DNA from 4 places in the Enterobacter mori genome. Region 4 is predicted to be linked to each of the others. Evidence: predicted binding sites of a transcription regulator. Region 4 holds the regulator's gene; each other region holds the start of a gene.
What was found. The regulator sigma-54, encoded in region 4, starts transcription at its own class of promoters, with help from an activator protein. The targets are predictions, from matches to a motif close to GTTGGCACANNTTTCGCTNT.
Positions count from the first base shown of each region.

Region 1: glnA (glutamate--ammonia ligase) is a predicted target of sigma-54. The motif match lies at 1,694-1,713, and genes of this name have one in related genera.
Region 2: glnK (P-II family nitrogen regulator) is a predicted target of sigma-54. The motif match lies at 1,369-1,388, and genes of this name have one in related genera.
Region 3: N2K86_RS13320 (branched-chain amino acid ABC transporter substrate-binding protein) is a predicted target of sigma-54. The motif match lies at 1,767-1,786, and genes of this name have one in related genera.

Region 1 is NZ_CP104285.1:4,702,703-4,706,196, forward strand. It holds gene typA (ribosome-dependent GTPase TypA) at 1-1,421, opposite strand, end outside; gene glnA (glutamate--ammonia ligase) at 1,809-3,218, shown strand; gene glnL (nitrogen regulation protein NR(II)) at 3,389-3,494, shown strand, end outside.
Region 2 is NZ_CP104285.1:1,037,206-1,040,699, forward strand. It holds gene N2K86_RS04890 (SmdB family multidrug efflux ABC transporter permease/ATP-binding protein) at 1-1,218, shown strand, start outside; gene glnK (P-II family nitrogen regulator) at 1,441-1,779, shown strand; gene amtB (ammonium transporter AmtB) at 1,815-3,101, shown strand; gene tesB (acyl-CoA thioesterase II) at 3,197-3,494, opposite strand, start outside.
Region 3 is NZ_CP104285.1:2,820,617-2,824,110, reverse strand. It holds gene N2K86_RS13325 (ABC transporter permease subunit) at 1-374, opposite strand, end outside; gene N2K86_RS13320 (branched-chain amino acid ABC transporter substrate-binding protein) at 474-1,595, opposite strand; gene N2K86_RS13315 (YecA/YgfB family protein) at 2,022-2,690, shown strand; gene tyrP (tyrosine transporter TyrP) at 2,729-3,494, opposite strand, start outside.
Region 4 is NZ_CP104285.1:4,204,786-4,208,279, reverse strand. It holds gene rapZ (RNase adapter RapZ) at 1-320, opposite strand, end outside; gene ptsN (PTS IIA-like nitrogen regulatory protein PtsN) at 366-857, opposite strand; gene hpf (ribosome hibernation promoting factor) at 940-1,227, opposite strand; gene rpoN (RNA polymerase factor sigma-54) at 1,250-2,683, opposite strand; gene lptB (LPS export ABC transporter ATP-binding protein) at 2,731-3,456, opposite strand; gene lptA (lipopolysaccharide ABC transporter substrate-binding protein LptA) at 3,463-3,494, opposite strand, start outside.

The DNA of each region.
Region 1 (3,494 bases), 500 kb from region 4:
TCGTCGTAGTGGCTGAAGGTGGAGTACAGCAGACCGGTACCAGAAGTCATGGTCATGAACTCTGAACGGAAGCCGATCAGGCCACGGCTTGGGATCACGTAGTCGAGACGTACGCGGCCTTTGCCATCTGGATTCATGTTTTTCAGGTCGCCTTTACGCTCACCCAGAGCCTGCATCACAGAACCCTGATGCTGCTCTTCAACGTCCAGCGTTACGTTCTCGAACGGCTCTTGTTTACGGCCATCGATTTCGCGGAAGATAACTTTCGGACGGGAAACCGCCATTTCGAAACCTTCACGACGCATGTTTTCGATCAGAACTGACAGGTGCAGCTCACCACGACCGGAAACGCGGAATGCGTCTGCATCCGGCGTTTCTTCAACGCGCAGCGCAACGTTGTGCACCAGCTCTTTGTTCAGGCGGTCAAGGATCTGACGAGAGGTAACGAACTTACCTTCTTTACCACAGAACGGAGAGGTGTTGACGTTGAAGAACATGGATACGGTTGGTTCATCAACGGACAGGGCTGGCAGCGCTTCGACGTTCTGCGGATCGCAGATGGTGTCGGAGATGTTCAGTTCACCCAGACCGGTGATGGCGATGATATCGCCAGCTTCAGCAATGTCACTATCGATACGCTCAAGGCCCAGGTGAGTCAGTACTTTACCGACTTTACCGTTACGGGTTTTGCCTTCGCTATCGATGATAGTCACCTGCTGGTTAGGCTTAACTTTACCGCGCTTGATACGACCAATGCCGATTACACCAACGTAGTTGTTGTAGTCGAGCTGAGAGATCTGCATCTGCAGGGTGCCGTCGAGATCAACGTTTGGTGCAGGAACACGGTCAACAATCGCCTGGTACAGCGGGGTCATGTCTTCAGCCATGTCTTCGTGGTCCAGACCTGCAATACCGTTCAGCGCAGACGCGTAAACGATAGGGAAGTCCAGCTGCTCGTCGGTCGCGTCGAGGTTAACGAACAGGTCGAAGACCTGATCAACAACCCAGTCAGGACGCGCGCCAGGACGGTCAACTTTGTTGATAACAACAATTGGCTTCAGACCATGAGCAAACGCTTTTTTGGTCACGAAGCGCGTCTGGGGCATTGGGCCATCCATTGCGTCAACGACCAGCAGAACGGAGTCTACCATGGACATTACACGTTCAACTTCACCACCGAAGTCGGCGTGCCCTGGGGTATCAACGATGTTGATACGGTAGTCATTCCATTTGATAGCGGTGTTTTTGGCGAGGATGGTAATCCCACGCTCTTTCTCCAAATCGTTGGAGTCCATCACGCGTTCTTGAGTTTCGGCACGAGCATCAAATGTACCGGACTGCTGCAGCAGCTTATCAACCAGGGTAGTTTTACCATGGTCGACGTGCGCGATGATGGCGATGTTACGCAATTTTTCGATCACAACTTTGCCTCAGGCATTTAGAAATAGCGCGTTATTGTACACGGATTAATCGCACTACAAAACAGGATCACAAACATCCCCCGCAAACAAGTATTGCAGAGATGCTTTGTGATCGCTTTCACGGAGCGGTAAAAGGGCACTTTAACGTAAATTGCACCAATATGGTGCTCAATGTTCACATTGAAGCACTATACTGGTGCAACAAATCCATTGTGGTGCAGCCCTTTTGCACTATGGTGCGCATGATAACGCCTTTTTGGGGTGTTTTAAAAGTTGGCACAGATTTCGCTTTATAAAAATACGGCAAAAAGATGGCATCACAGCCACCTTGATAGAAGTTGAAGACCTCGTTACCACGACGACAATGACCAATCTGGAGAGTTAAGTATGTCCGCTGAACACGTTTTGACGATGCTGAACGAACATGAAGTGAAGTTTGTTGATCTGCGCTTCACCGATACCAAAGGTAAAGAACAGCACGTCACAATCCCTGCTCATCAGGTGAACGCCGAATTCTTTGAAGAAGGCAAAATGTTTGACGGCTCCTCCATTGGTGGCTGGAAAGGCATTAACGAATCCGACATGGTTCTGATGCCGGACGCGACCACTGCGCTCATTGACCCGTTCTTCGAAGAGCCAACCCTTATCATCCGTTGCGATATCCTTGAGCCAGGCACGCTGCAGGGCTACGATCGTGACCCACGCTCCATCGCGAAACGCGCTGAAGAGTACCTGCGTTCTACCGGCATCGCGGACACCGTTCTGTTCGGGCCAGAACCAGAGTTCTTCCTGTTTGACGACATCCGTTTCGGCGCGTCAATTTCAGGTTCCCACGTGGCTATCGATGACATCGAAGGCGCATGGAACTCTTCCACCAAATACGAAGGTGGTAACAAAGGTCACCGTCCGGGCGTGAAAGGCGGTTATTTCCCGGTTCCTCCGGTCGATTCTTCACAGGACATCCGTTCTACCATGTGTCTGATCATGGAAGAGATGGGCCTGGTTGTTGAAGCGCACCACCACGAAGTGGCAACGGCTGGCCAGAACGAAATCGCTACCCGCTTCAACACCATGACCAAAAAAGCGGATGAGATTCAGATCTACAAATACGTTGTGCACAACGTTGCGCACCGTTTCGGTAAAACCGCGACCTTCATGCCAAAACCCATGTTCGGCGACAACGGTTCCGGTATGCACTGCCACATGTCCCTGTCCAAGAACGGCACCAACCTGTTCTCTGGCGACAAATACGCGGGTCTGTCCGAGCAGGCGCTGCACTACATCGGTGGTGTTATCAAACACGCTAAAGCGATCAACGCCCTGGCGAACCCAACCACCAACTCCTACAAGCGTTTGGTCCCAGGCTACGAAGCACCAGTCATGCTGGCGTACTCTGCCCGTAACCGTTCTGCTTCTATCCGTATCCCGGTTGTTGCATCTCCGAAAGCGCGTCGTATCGAAGTGCGCTTCCCGGACCCGGCGGCTAACCCATACCTGTGCTTCGCAGCACTGCTGATGGCCGGTCTGGACGGTATTAAGAACAAGATCCACCCGGGCGAAGCGATGGACAAAAACCTGTACGACCTGCCGCCAGAAGAAGCGAAAGAGATCCCACAGGTTGCAGGTTCTCTGGAAGAAGCCCTGCAGGCGCTGGATGCAGACCGTGAGTTCCTGACCGCGGGTGGCGTATTCACTGATGAAGCTATCGACGCTTACATCGCGCTGCGTACTGAAGAGAATGACCGCGTGCGTATGACTCCGCATCCGGTTGAGTTCGAACTGTACTACAGCGTTTAATCGAGTTGTTTTACCCGACGTGATAAACGTCGGGGGTAGTTGCCGTGGAAACTTTTAGCCCATCTCCGGATGGGCTTTTTTCTCCACCAACAACCTGATCTGACGCGCTTTTTACGCCGAAAAAGCTATACTGCACTAAATTAGTGCAACCAACTCCAGGAGACTGCTGAATGGCAACTGGCACGCTGCCCGATGCTGGGCAGATCCTCAATTCCTTAATTAATAGTATCTTGCTGGTCGATGACGAGCTGGCGGTGCATTACGCCAACCCGGCGG
Region 2 (3,494 bases), 1.6 Mb from region 4:
AGCACGCCGATTGTTCGTCGGGTGCGCGCTTATCTGGCCGATATCAACGATGGCTTCAACGAAGTGATCAACGGCATGAGCGTCATCCAGCAGTTCCGCCAGCAGGCGCGTTTTGGCGAGAGAATGGGCGAAGCCAGCCGTTCGCACTATATGGCGCGTATGCAAACATTACGTCTGGACGGCTTCCTGCTGCGTCCATTGCTTAGCCTGTTCTCGGCGCTGGTCCTCTGTGGCCTGCTGATGCTGTTTGGGCTGACAACGCGTGGAACCATTGAGGTTGGGGTGCTATACGCCTTCATCAGCTATCTGGGACGCCTTAACGAACCCCTGATTGAGCTCACTACCCAGCAATCGATGCTGCAACAGGCGGTGGTCGCCGGTGAACGCGTGTTCGAGCTGATGGACAGACCGCGTCAGACCTATGGCGATGATGAGCGTCCTCTGCAAAGCGGTTCGATTGCCTTTGATAAGGTCTCGTTTGCCTACCGCGATGACCAGCTTGTCTTACAGGACATCAACCTTGAGGTACCGTCGCGCGGCTTCGTGGCGCTGGTGGGGCATACCGGCAGCGGCAAGAGTACGCTCGCCAGTCTGTTAATGGGCTACTATCCGTTAACGCAAGGTGAGATCCGCCTCGATGGACGCCCGCTTGCCTCACTTAGCCACAATGTGCTGCGTAAGGGCGTCGCCATGGTGCAACAGGACCCGGTCGTACTGGCCGATACCTTCTACGCTAACGTCACGCTGGGTCGGCCTTTTACCGAGGAACAGGTCTGGAAGGTGCTGGAGAAAGTGCAGCTGGCCGATCTGGCGCGTGGGTTCAGTGAGGGTATCAATACTAAACTAGGCGAGCAGGGGAATAACCTCTCCGTAGGGCAGAAACAGCTGCTGGCGCTGGCGCGCGTGCTGATTGAAACGCCGCAGGTGCTGATTCTCGATGAGGCAACGGCCAGCATTGACTCCGGTACCGAGCAGGCCATCCAGCAGGCGCTGGCCGCTGTTCGGGATCACACCACGCTGGTGGTCATCGCGCATCGCCTTTCAACCATTGTCGATGCCGATACCATCCTGGTGCTGCATCGTGGACAGGCCGTTGAACGAGGTACGCACAGACAACTGCTGGAAGAGAAAGGACGCTACTGGCAGATGTACCAGCTGCAGCTGGCGGGGGAAGAGCTGGCTGCCAGCGCGCGCGAAGAAGAGTCGCTGAGCGCCTGATGCACCAAAAACAGGCAAGCTGCTAACAGTCATTCCTGTTGGTGCAAAACTGAAACGCACTGTGCACTGCCATGGTGCGTTTTTTTTCTCCCGTTCGGTATTGAACCCCATTCCTGGCTCATCGCCACCCGTTTTCTCGCTGTTTTCAATTCTGGCACACCCCTTGCAATGTCCCTTACGTGTTAGCTGCGGCCATTACCGAATTCTGACTGGAGGGGATTTATGAAGCTGGTTACGGTTGTAATCAAACCATTCAAACTCGAAGACGTACGTGAAGCGTTGTCTTCAATGGGTATTCAGGGACTGACTGTCACCGAAGTGAAAGGCTTTGGTCGTCAGAAGGGTCATGCCGAGCTTTATCGCGGTGCGGAATACAGCGTGAATTTCCTGCCAAAAGTAAAAATCGATGTCGCGATTGCGGACGACCAGCTTGATGAGGTCATTGATGTCATCAGCAAAGCGGCCTACACCGGCAAAATTGGCGACGGCAAAATTTTCGTTGCCGAACTGCAGCGCGTCATTCGCATTCGTACCGGCGAATCTGACGAAGCGGCTCTGTAAGTAACTCCTGGCACACAGTGATAGGGATCGAGAAAATGAAGATAGCAACACTCAAAATGGGTCTGGGGTCGCTGGCACTGCTGCCGGGCCTGGCACTGGCTGCGCCTGCTGTGGCAGACAAAGCCGATAACGCATTTATGATGATTAGCACCGCGCTGGTGTTGTTCATGACTATTCCGGGCATTGCACTGTTCTATGGCGGCCTGATCCGCGGCAAGAACGTGCTCTCCATGCTGACGCAGGTTGCGGTAACGTTCGCCCTGGTCTGCGTGCTGTGGGTAGTTTACGGCTACTCGCTGGCGTTCGGCACGGGCAATGCGTTCTTTGGTAACTTCGACTGGGTGATGCTGAAAAATATCGAGCTGACTGCGCTGATGGGCAGCTTCTATCAGTACATCCACGTTGCTTTCCAGGGATCGTTTGCCTGCATCACCGTCGGGCTGATTGTGGGTGCGCTCGCTGAGCGTATTCGTTTCTCTGCTGTCCTGATCTTCGTGGTGGTCTGGCTGACGCTCTCCTATGTGCCTATCGCGCATATGGTATGGGGCGGTGGTCTGCTGGCGAGCCATGGTGCGCTGGACTTTGCGGGCGGTACCGTTGTACACATCAACGCCGCCGTCGCGGGCCTGGTGGGTGCCTACCTGATTGGCAAACGTGTGGGCTTCGGGAAAGAAGCGTTCAAGCCGCATAACCTGCCGATGGTGTTTACCGGTACGGCTATCCTCTACTTTGGCTGGTTTGGCTTCAACGCAGGCTCTGCAAGTGCCGCTAACGAAATCGCCGCGCTGGCCTTCGTGAACACCGTTGTCGCAACGGCGGGTGCAATCCTCTCCTGGGTGTTTGGCGAGTGGGCCGTTCGCGGTAAACCGTCTCTGCTGGGTGCCTGTTCGGGTGCTATTGCCGGTCTGGTCGGTATCACGCCAGCCTGTGGTTACGTGGGTGTAGGTGGTGCGCTGCTGGTGGGTTTGGTTGCAGGCCTTGCGGGTCTGTGGGGCGTTACCGCTCTGAAACGTGTTCTGCGCGTTGACGACCCTTGCGATGTGTTTGGTGTCCACGGCGTCTGCGGCATCGTCGGCTGTATCATGACCGGGATCTTTGCCGCAAAATCACTGGGCGGCGTGGGTTATGCAGAAGGCGTCACCATGGTTCACCAGGTGCTGGTACAGTTGGAAAGTATTGCTATCACCGTGGTGTGGTCTGCTGTCATGGCCTTTATTGGCTATAAGCTGGCGGACATGACTGTCGGCCTGCGCGTACCGGAAGAGCAGGAACGCGAAGGTCTGGACGTCAACAGCCACGGCGAGAATGCGTATAATGCTTGAGTAGCGTACATTGCCCGGTGGCGCTGCGCTTACCGGGCCTACGACTGCGCTTGTGTAGGCCGGGTCAGGCGGAGCCGCCACCCGGCTTTTTTACCTCAACCGCGATTACGCATAACCCCTTCCTGCACCGTTGACGCCACCAGCACCCCATCCTGGGTATAAAACTCCCCGCGAACAAACCCGCGAGCGCTGGATGCTGAGGTGCTTTCCACGCTATAGAGCAGCCACTCATTCATGTTGAATGGACGGTGGAACCACATCGAGTGGTCGATGGTGGCGACCTGCATCCCTTTTTCCAGGAACCCTACGCCGTGCGGCTGCAGCGCAACCGGCAGGAAGTTAAAGTCAGACGCATAGCCCAGCAGGTACTGATGAACGCGGAGATCTTCCGGC
Region 3 (3,494 bases), 1.4 Mb from region 4:
GGGCCCTGGCTCAGCTGGGCGTAGTTTTGCAAAATCAGCGACATCCCGATGGCGGAGATCAGCGGTGCCAGTCGGGTGGAGTTTCGCAGGGGTTTATAGGCGATGCGCTCAATCGTCCAGCCATACACGCCCGTCACCACAATGGTGAACGCCAGCGTGCCCAGTATCAGCAGGGGAAACGACTCGAGACCGAAGAATGACAGCAGGGCCAGCCCGATGGCGCAGAGATAGGCCGAGATCATATACACTTCGCCATGGGCGAAGTTGATCATGCCAATGATGCCGTACACCATGGTGTAGCCGATGGCGATTAAGCCGTAGACGGAGCCCAGCGTTAATCCGTTGATTAACTGTTGCAGGAAGAATGTACTCATCATCGCGCGCTCTTTTTATAGGCCGCACGACGCGTGCAGCCCGATGTGTATTCCGCGTCGGCAGGCGAACCTGCCGACGTTGAGCGTGACTCCGTCCCGTTACTGCACTTCCTTATATTTTCCCTTGTCGTCCCACTGATAAACCACGTAGTCAGACACTTTTAAATCGCCTTTACTGTCCCAGGCTTTTTTGCCCATCACCGTGTCGACGGCGTTAGCTTTCAGCCACTCGCTGGCTTTGGCGGAGTCTTTGCCTCCGGTGGCCTTGAAGGCAGCGGCAATGGCCTGGATGGAGGCATAGGAGTAAAGGGTGTAGCCTTCTGGTTCGAATTTACCGGCGCGGAATTTCTCAATCACCGCTTTACCGTCCGGGATCAGGCGAGGATCTTTACCAAATGTCATATAGATACCGTTGGTGTACTGCGGGCCACCCGCGGCGGTGACCATTTCTTCATTGACGATACAGTCCCCTGAGAAGAATTTGGCCTGTACACCCTGTTCGCGCATCTGGCGCACCAGCGGTCCCGCTTCAGGGTGGCAGCCCCCGAAGAACACCACGTCCGGTTTTTGCGCGCCAATTTTCGTTACCAGCGCGTTAAAGTCTTTTTCCCCACGCGATAAGCCTTCATACATCACATCCTTCACGCCGCGTTTGGCAAGCGCCGCTTTGGTGGCGTCCGCTAACCCCTGACCGTAGGTGTCTTTATCGTGAATGATCACCACGCGTTTGGCCTTCAGCTTGTCGATGATGAAGTCGCTGGCGACTTGCCCCTGCTGATCGTCCCGGCCGCACATGCGGAACATATCGCTCATGCCGCGCTCGGTAATGAGTGGGTTAGTCGAACCGGGGGTGATGGCAATAATGCCCGCATCGCTATACACCTCTGAGGCGGGCATGGTGGAAGAGGAGCAGAAATGGCCGACAACCGCATTGACTTTATCCTGGTCGACTAAACGGTTAGCGACGGCAACAGCCTGTTTAGGCTCGCAGGCATCATCTCCCTGAACCAGCTTAATTTTCTCACCGTTGATCCCTCCCGCGGCGTTAATGTCTTCTGCGGCCTGCGTTGCGCCATGCCAGTACTGATCGCCATAGGTGGCATTTGGACCTGTAAACGGCCCGGCCACGCCAATCACAATATCGGCCTGGGCGGAAAATGCCGTCACCAGACAACCGGCTAACACAAGAGAAAGAGGACTTCTGATAAATTTCAGCGACATTATTGTGTTCCTTAGCAAAGAGGTTTTTGCACCACGGCGTCAACCCAAACGCCCTACGGCGCAGCCAATCTATAAATAAGATCGAGAACAACATGCACTAAACGAACAAAATCCAGGCCACATCCTGCTTAATACGGCGAGGTTTCCATGCGCAGTTTGCGCGCAGAACATTAAGCAAAATCGTTGCCAGAATGGTTAACCCATTGACCGGGTTGCGACATAGTTGAGTATAGAGCGCCGATTTACGCTGCCTTGCGGGACGCACTGAAATTACAGCGGAGATCACATCTCGTTAACAACAAAGCCCATAAGTTGTGCAAGGGTCACGATTTGCACGTTTTTGCAGCAATAAAGACCGCAACTTCAACCAGGAAAGGCGTACGATATGTGTTAGGATCTTTTCCTTTTTTATCAGGAGTGTCAGCAATGACTGAAGGCCCATTAAATGAAAGCGAAATGGAGTGGCTGGAAGAGACGTTAATGTCTTACGGTCATGACGATGCGTCCGTGATTGACGTGTCCGAACTGGACGGCATGCTTACCGCAGTGCTTTCCGGCCCAAGGGTGGTTGAACCCGATGCCTGGCTGGTAGCGGTCTGGGGCGGCGAGAAGTACATTCCGCGCTGGAAAAACGATCGTGAAATGAACCGTTTTATCGATCTCTGCTTTAAGCATATGAACGACATTGCTGAGCGCCTGAGCGAGTATCCGGATCAGTTCGAGCCCATGTTTGGTTTTAACGACGTTGATGGGCAGAGCTACACCGTGGTTGAGGAGTGGTGCTATGGCTACATGCGCGGCGTGGCGCTGACCGACTGGTCATCCCTGCCAGACGAACTGAAAGCCGATCTGGATGTGATTGCCCTGCACGGGACGGAAGAGGGCAGCGAAAAGCTGGATGAACTGACCGAAGAGGAGTATACCGCCAGCATCGAGAGCATCCAGCCCGCGGCGCTGCGTTTATACAACTACTGGGTTGCCAACCCGCAGCAGCAGGAAACACAAAAGCCGATTATTAACGGCACGAAGGTCGGGCGTAACGATCCTTGTCCGTGCGGCAGCGGGAAGAAGTTCAAGAGCTGTTGTTTGCATTAATAAAGAAAAGAAAGGGGCACATCGTAGCCCCTTTTTTATTACCCCACTTCCGGCAGCATTCCCGCTGCGATGAGGAATTGCACCAGAATAATCACCACGCCACAGGTAAACACGATGCACAGCAGCGGTTTACCCCCCGCCACGCGATAACCTTGCTGAGGATGCTGCTGACGGCTCTTCCATGCCAGCAGGGAAGGCAACAGCAGCGCGAGGACGGATAACGCCACACCCGCATAGCCCAGCGCCATCACAAAGCCACGCGGGTAAAACAGCGCAAAGGCCAGTGGCGGCAGAAAGGTAATTGCACCCGTTTGCAAGCGTCCGGCAACGGTATTGCGGCGCTGAAACAGATCGGCCAGATAATCAAACAGGCCGAGTGCCACGCCCAAAAACGACGTCGCCAGCGCCAGGTCAGCGAACAAATGTACCGCCAGTTCGACGTGTGGAGAGGTCACCACCTCACGCAGCGCCATCAGGAAACCATTCAGGCCGGAATGCGCAGCCATTAAGCCGATAAAGGTTGAGGAGTCGATGCTGCCCAGCGTGACCAGTTGCCAGAAAATGTAGGCGACAAGCGGAATCGCACTGCCGATGATAAAGATGCGGCGCAGCTTGCGGGTATCGCCATTCATATAGCTGACGATACTCGGCACGCTGCCGTGAAAACCGAACGAAGTGAAAATCACCGGGATCGCGGAAAGCGCCAGCCCTTTTTCCAGCGGCAGCGTCAGCAGGTTAATCTTGTGAACGTGTGGCGCGAGCAGAACCAGCATCACAACCAGGAAAATAATTTTGGCGCTGAAC
Region 4 (3,494 bases):
CTGGAAAGCGGGTGCAAACGACGGGTATCGCTGTAGCGACGGATCAGGGTGTTACGATCGGCATCAAGGAACAACAGCTGAGGCGAGAAGCACTCAGGCAGATTGCTCATGGCCTGCTCAAAGACCTCAGGTGATTCTGGCATGTTACGGACATCGATACTGACGGCGGCAGAAATTTGTCTGTCCGCAAGCGTCCGCGCCAGATCGGGCAACAGCACCACCGGCAGGTTATCTACGCAGTAAAAACCCATATCTTCCAGCGCACGCAGGGCGACGGATTTCCCCGACCCCGAGCGACCGCTGACGATCATCAGCACCATGTTCCGTTTCTCCTCAGGACAACAGATGTGAAGGCCATCTCCCGGTTACGCATCATCCTGATTGCCTTCTGCTTCAGTGATAATCTGGAAGAGCTCCTCATCACTTTGCGCTGAACGCAGTCGACGGCAAATGGTTTTATCGGCCAGGCGTTTAGCGACCAGCGACAACGTATGCAGATGGGTCTTTGTCTGGTCTGCTGGCACCAGCAGCGCGAAGAGGAGATCGACGGGTTGGTTATCGATAGCATCAAAGGCAATGGGTGTTTCAAGCTGCACAAACACGCCGACGGCACGCAAGGTGTCTTCTTCGAGTTTGCCATGCGGGATCGCGATGCCGTTGCCAATGCCGGTACTGCCCATTTTTTCACGGGTCAGGATCGCTTCGAACACGACCTGAGGTGGCAGGCCCAGCTGTTTTGCAGCCAGCTCACTGATGATCTCCAGCGCACGTTTTTTGCTCTGGCAGTGAACGCCACTGCGGGTACATTCCTGGTTAAGGACATTGCTCAGTTGAAGAGCCGAATCGTTGTTCATCATAATTTCACCTAAGCGCTAACTGTACAAATGGCCTGTTGTGTCGCACAACAGGCCGTCCTGCACCCGTTAACTGCCCGGACAATTAGTGTTGTTTCAGTTTATCTTTATGTTTATTGAGCTGTCGCGCAAGCTTATCAATCAAGCCGTCGATAGCCGCGTACATGTCTTGCCCTTCCGCACTGGCATGGAGTTCACCCCCGTTAACGTGCAGGGTTGCATCCGAGATATGAGTCACTTTCTCCACTTTCAACACAATATAGACCTGATTGATCCTTTCGAAATACTGTTCGAGCTTTGCGAACTTTGTGTTCAGAAACTCACGTAAGGCCTCAGTAATCTCGACGTTGTGTCCTGTGATGTTGAGCTGCATAGTGTCTTCCTTATCGGTTGTGTCAAACCAGTTGTTTACGCTGGTTAGACGGCGGAATGGATAAAGACTCTCGATACTTCGCAACAGTACGACGTGCCACCATAATACCCTGGTCGGACAGCATGGTGGTTAACTTACTGTCACTCAGTGGCTTCGCGGGGTTCTCCGCGGCGATCAACTTCTTCACCAGCGCGCGAATGGCCGTTGACGAGGCTTCGCCTCCGCCTTCGGTATTCACATGACTGGAGAAGAAATACTTAAGCTCAAAAATACCGCGTGGACTGTGCAGATACTTCTGCGTGGTCACGCGAGAAATGGTTGATTCATGCATCTCGACGGCCTGGGCGATGTCCGCCAGTACCATCGGTTTCATAAACTCTTCGCCCTGCTCAAAAAAGGCCTGCTGTTGTTCAACAATACAGCGGCTAACGCGCAGCAGCGTGTCATTTCGACTTTCCAGACTTTTGATCAACCAGCGTGCTTCCTGCAAATTGCTACGAATATATTGATTATCGGAGTCATTGCGCGCGCTGGTGCACATGGAGGCATACTGCTGGTTGATTTGCAGGCGAGGAATGCTGTCTGAGTTCAGCTCGACCACCCAGCGACCATTGTGTTTTCTGACTAACACATCCGGAATGACATATTCCGGTTCGCTGGTCTGGATCGACTGGCCGGGACGCGGATCGAGAGACTGGATCAGATTCACCGCCTCTTTCAGCACCTCTTCTTTCAGACGCGTGACGCGCATCAGGGTGCGGAAATCGTGATTCGCCAGCAGATCCAGATGATCGCTGATGATTAAGCGGGCTTCTTCAATCCACGGCGTCTCTTTGGCGAACTGCGACAGCTGGATCAGCAGGCAATCGCGGAGATCTTTCGCGGCCACACCGACCGGGTCGAAACGCTGAATGCGCTTCAGAACCGCTTCGATCTCTTCGAGTTCGATCTCGTCGTCGCCGATACTTTCCAGGATGTCGTCCAGGGTTACGGTTAAATAACCCGTATCGTCAACGGCATCGACAATCGAGGTCGCAATCGCGCGGTCGGTATCGGAGAAGGGGGTGAGCTCCACCTGCCACATCAGGTAATCCTGTAGCGACTGGGTGGTTTCACCCTGATAAACCGGTAGCTCGTCGTCCTGGTAGTCTGCACGCGTGCCGGAAGGGGTTCCGGCGGTGTAGATTTCATCCCAGCTGGCATCCAGCGGCAGCTCGTCCGGCATCTCTTTTTGTTCGAGCGCATCAGCGGTGTCGAGCGCTTCAGTGTCCTGCGTTTGCTGGGTTTCTACCTCGTCATGAAGATCGGTTTGCTCCAGCAACGGATTGCTGTCCAGCGCTTGCTGGAGCTCCTGCTGGAGTTCTAACGTGGACAGCTGCAACAGACGTATCGCCTGCTGTAGCTGCGGCGTCATCGCCAGTTGTTGGCTGAGCCTTAATTGCAAACCTTGCTTCATGTTCAGAGCATTTTTCTCCGGTTCGGCGTTACGTTACCTCTACCCTATCAGAGTCTGAAGTCTTCCCCAAGGTACACGCGCTTAACATGCTCATCTTCGAGGATTTGCTGCGGTGTACCGTGGGCAATCAGATGGCCCTGGCTCACTATGTAGGCGCGTTCACAGACGGCCAGCGTTTCACGGACGTTGTGGTCGGTGATCAGCACGCCAAGCCCGCTGTCGCGCAGGTGTTCGATAATGCGTTTGATATCAATAACGGAGATCGGGTCAACGCCCGCGAAGGGTTCATCCAGCAGGATGAATTTCGGGTTGGCGGCCAGCGCACGTGCAATCTCGACACGACGACGCTCACCCCCGGACAACGCCTGACCGAGACTGTCGCGAAGATGTTCGATATGAAACTCTTCCATCAGCTCGTTAGCGCGGTCGGTGCGCTGCTCGCTGGTCAGGTCGTCACGGATCTGCAGCACGGCCATCAGGTTATCGTAGACGCTCAAACGACGAAAGATTGAGGCTTCCTGCGGCAGGTAGCCGATACCACGGCGCGCGCGCGCGTGCAGCGGCAGCAGGCTAATGTCTTTATCATCAATGATGATGTTGCCGGCATCACGCGGCACAATGCCCACCACCATGTAGAAGGTGGTGGTTTTCCCTGCACCGTTAGGGCCAAGCAAACCCACAATTTCGCCGGAGTTGACGGTCAGGCTGACATCTTCAACGACACGGCGGCCCTTATACGCTTTCGCGAGGTTTTTTGCAGTTAATGTTGCCATAACGAATTAGTTACTCTTCTTTTGTGTCGGAGCCTGGC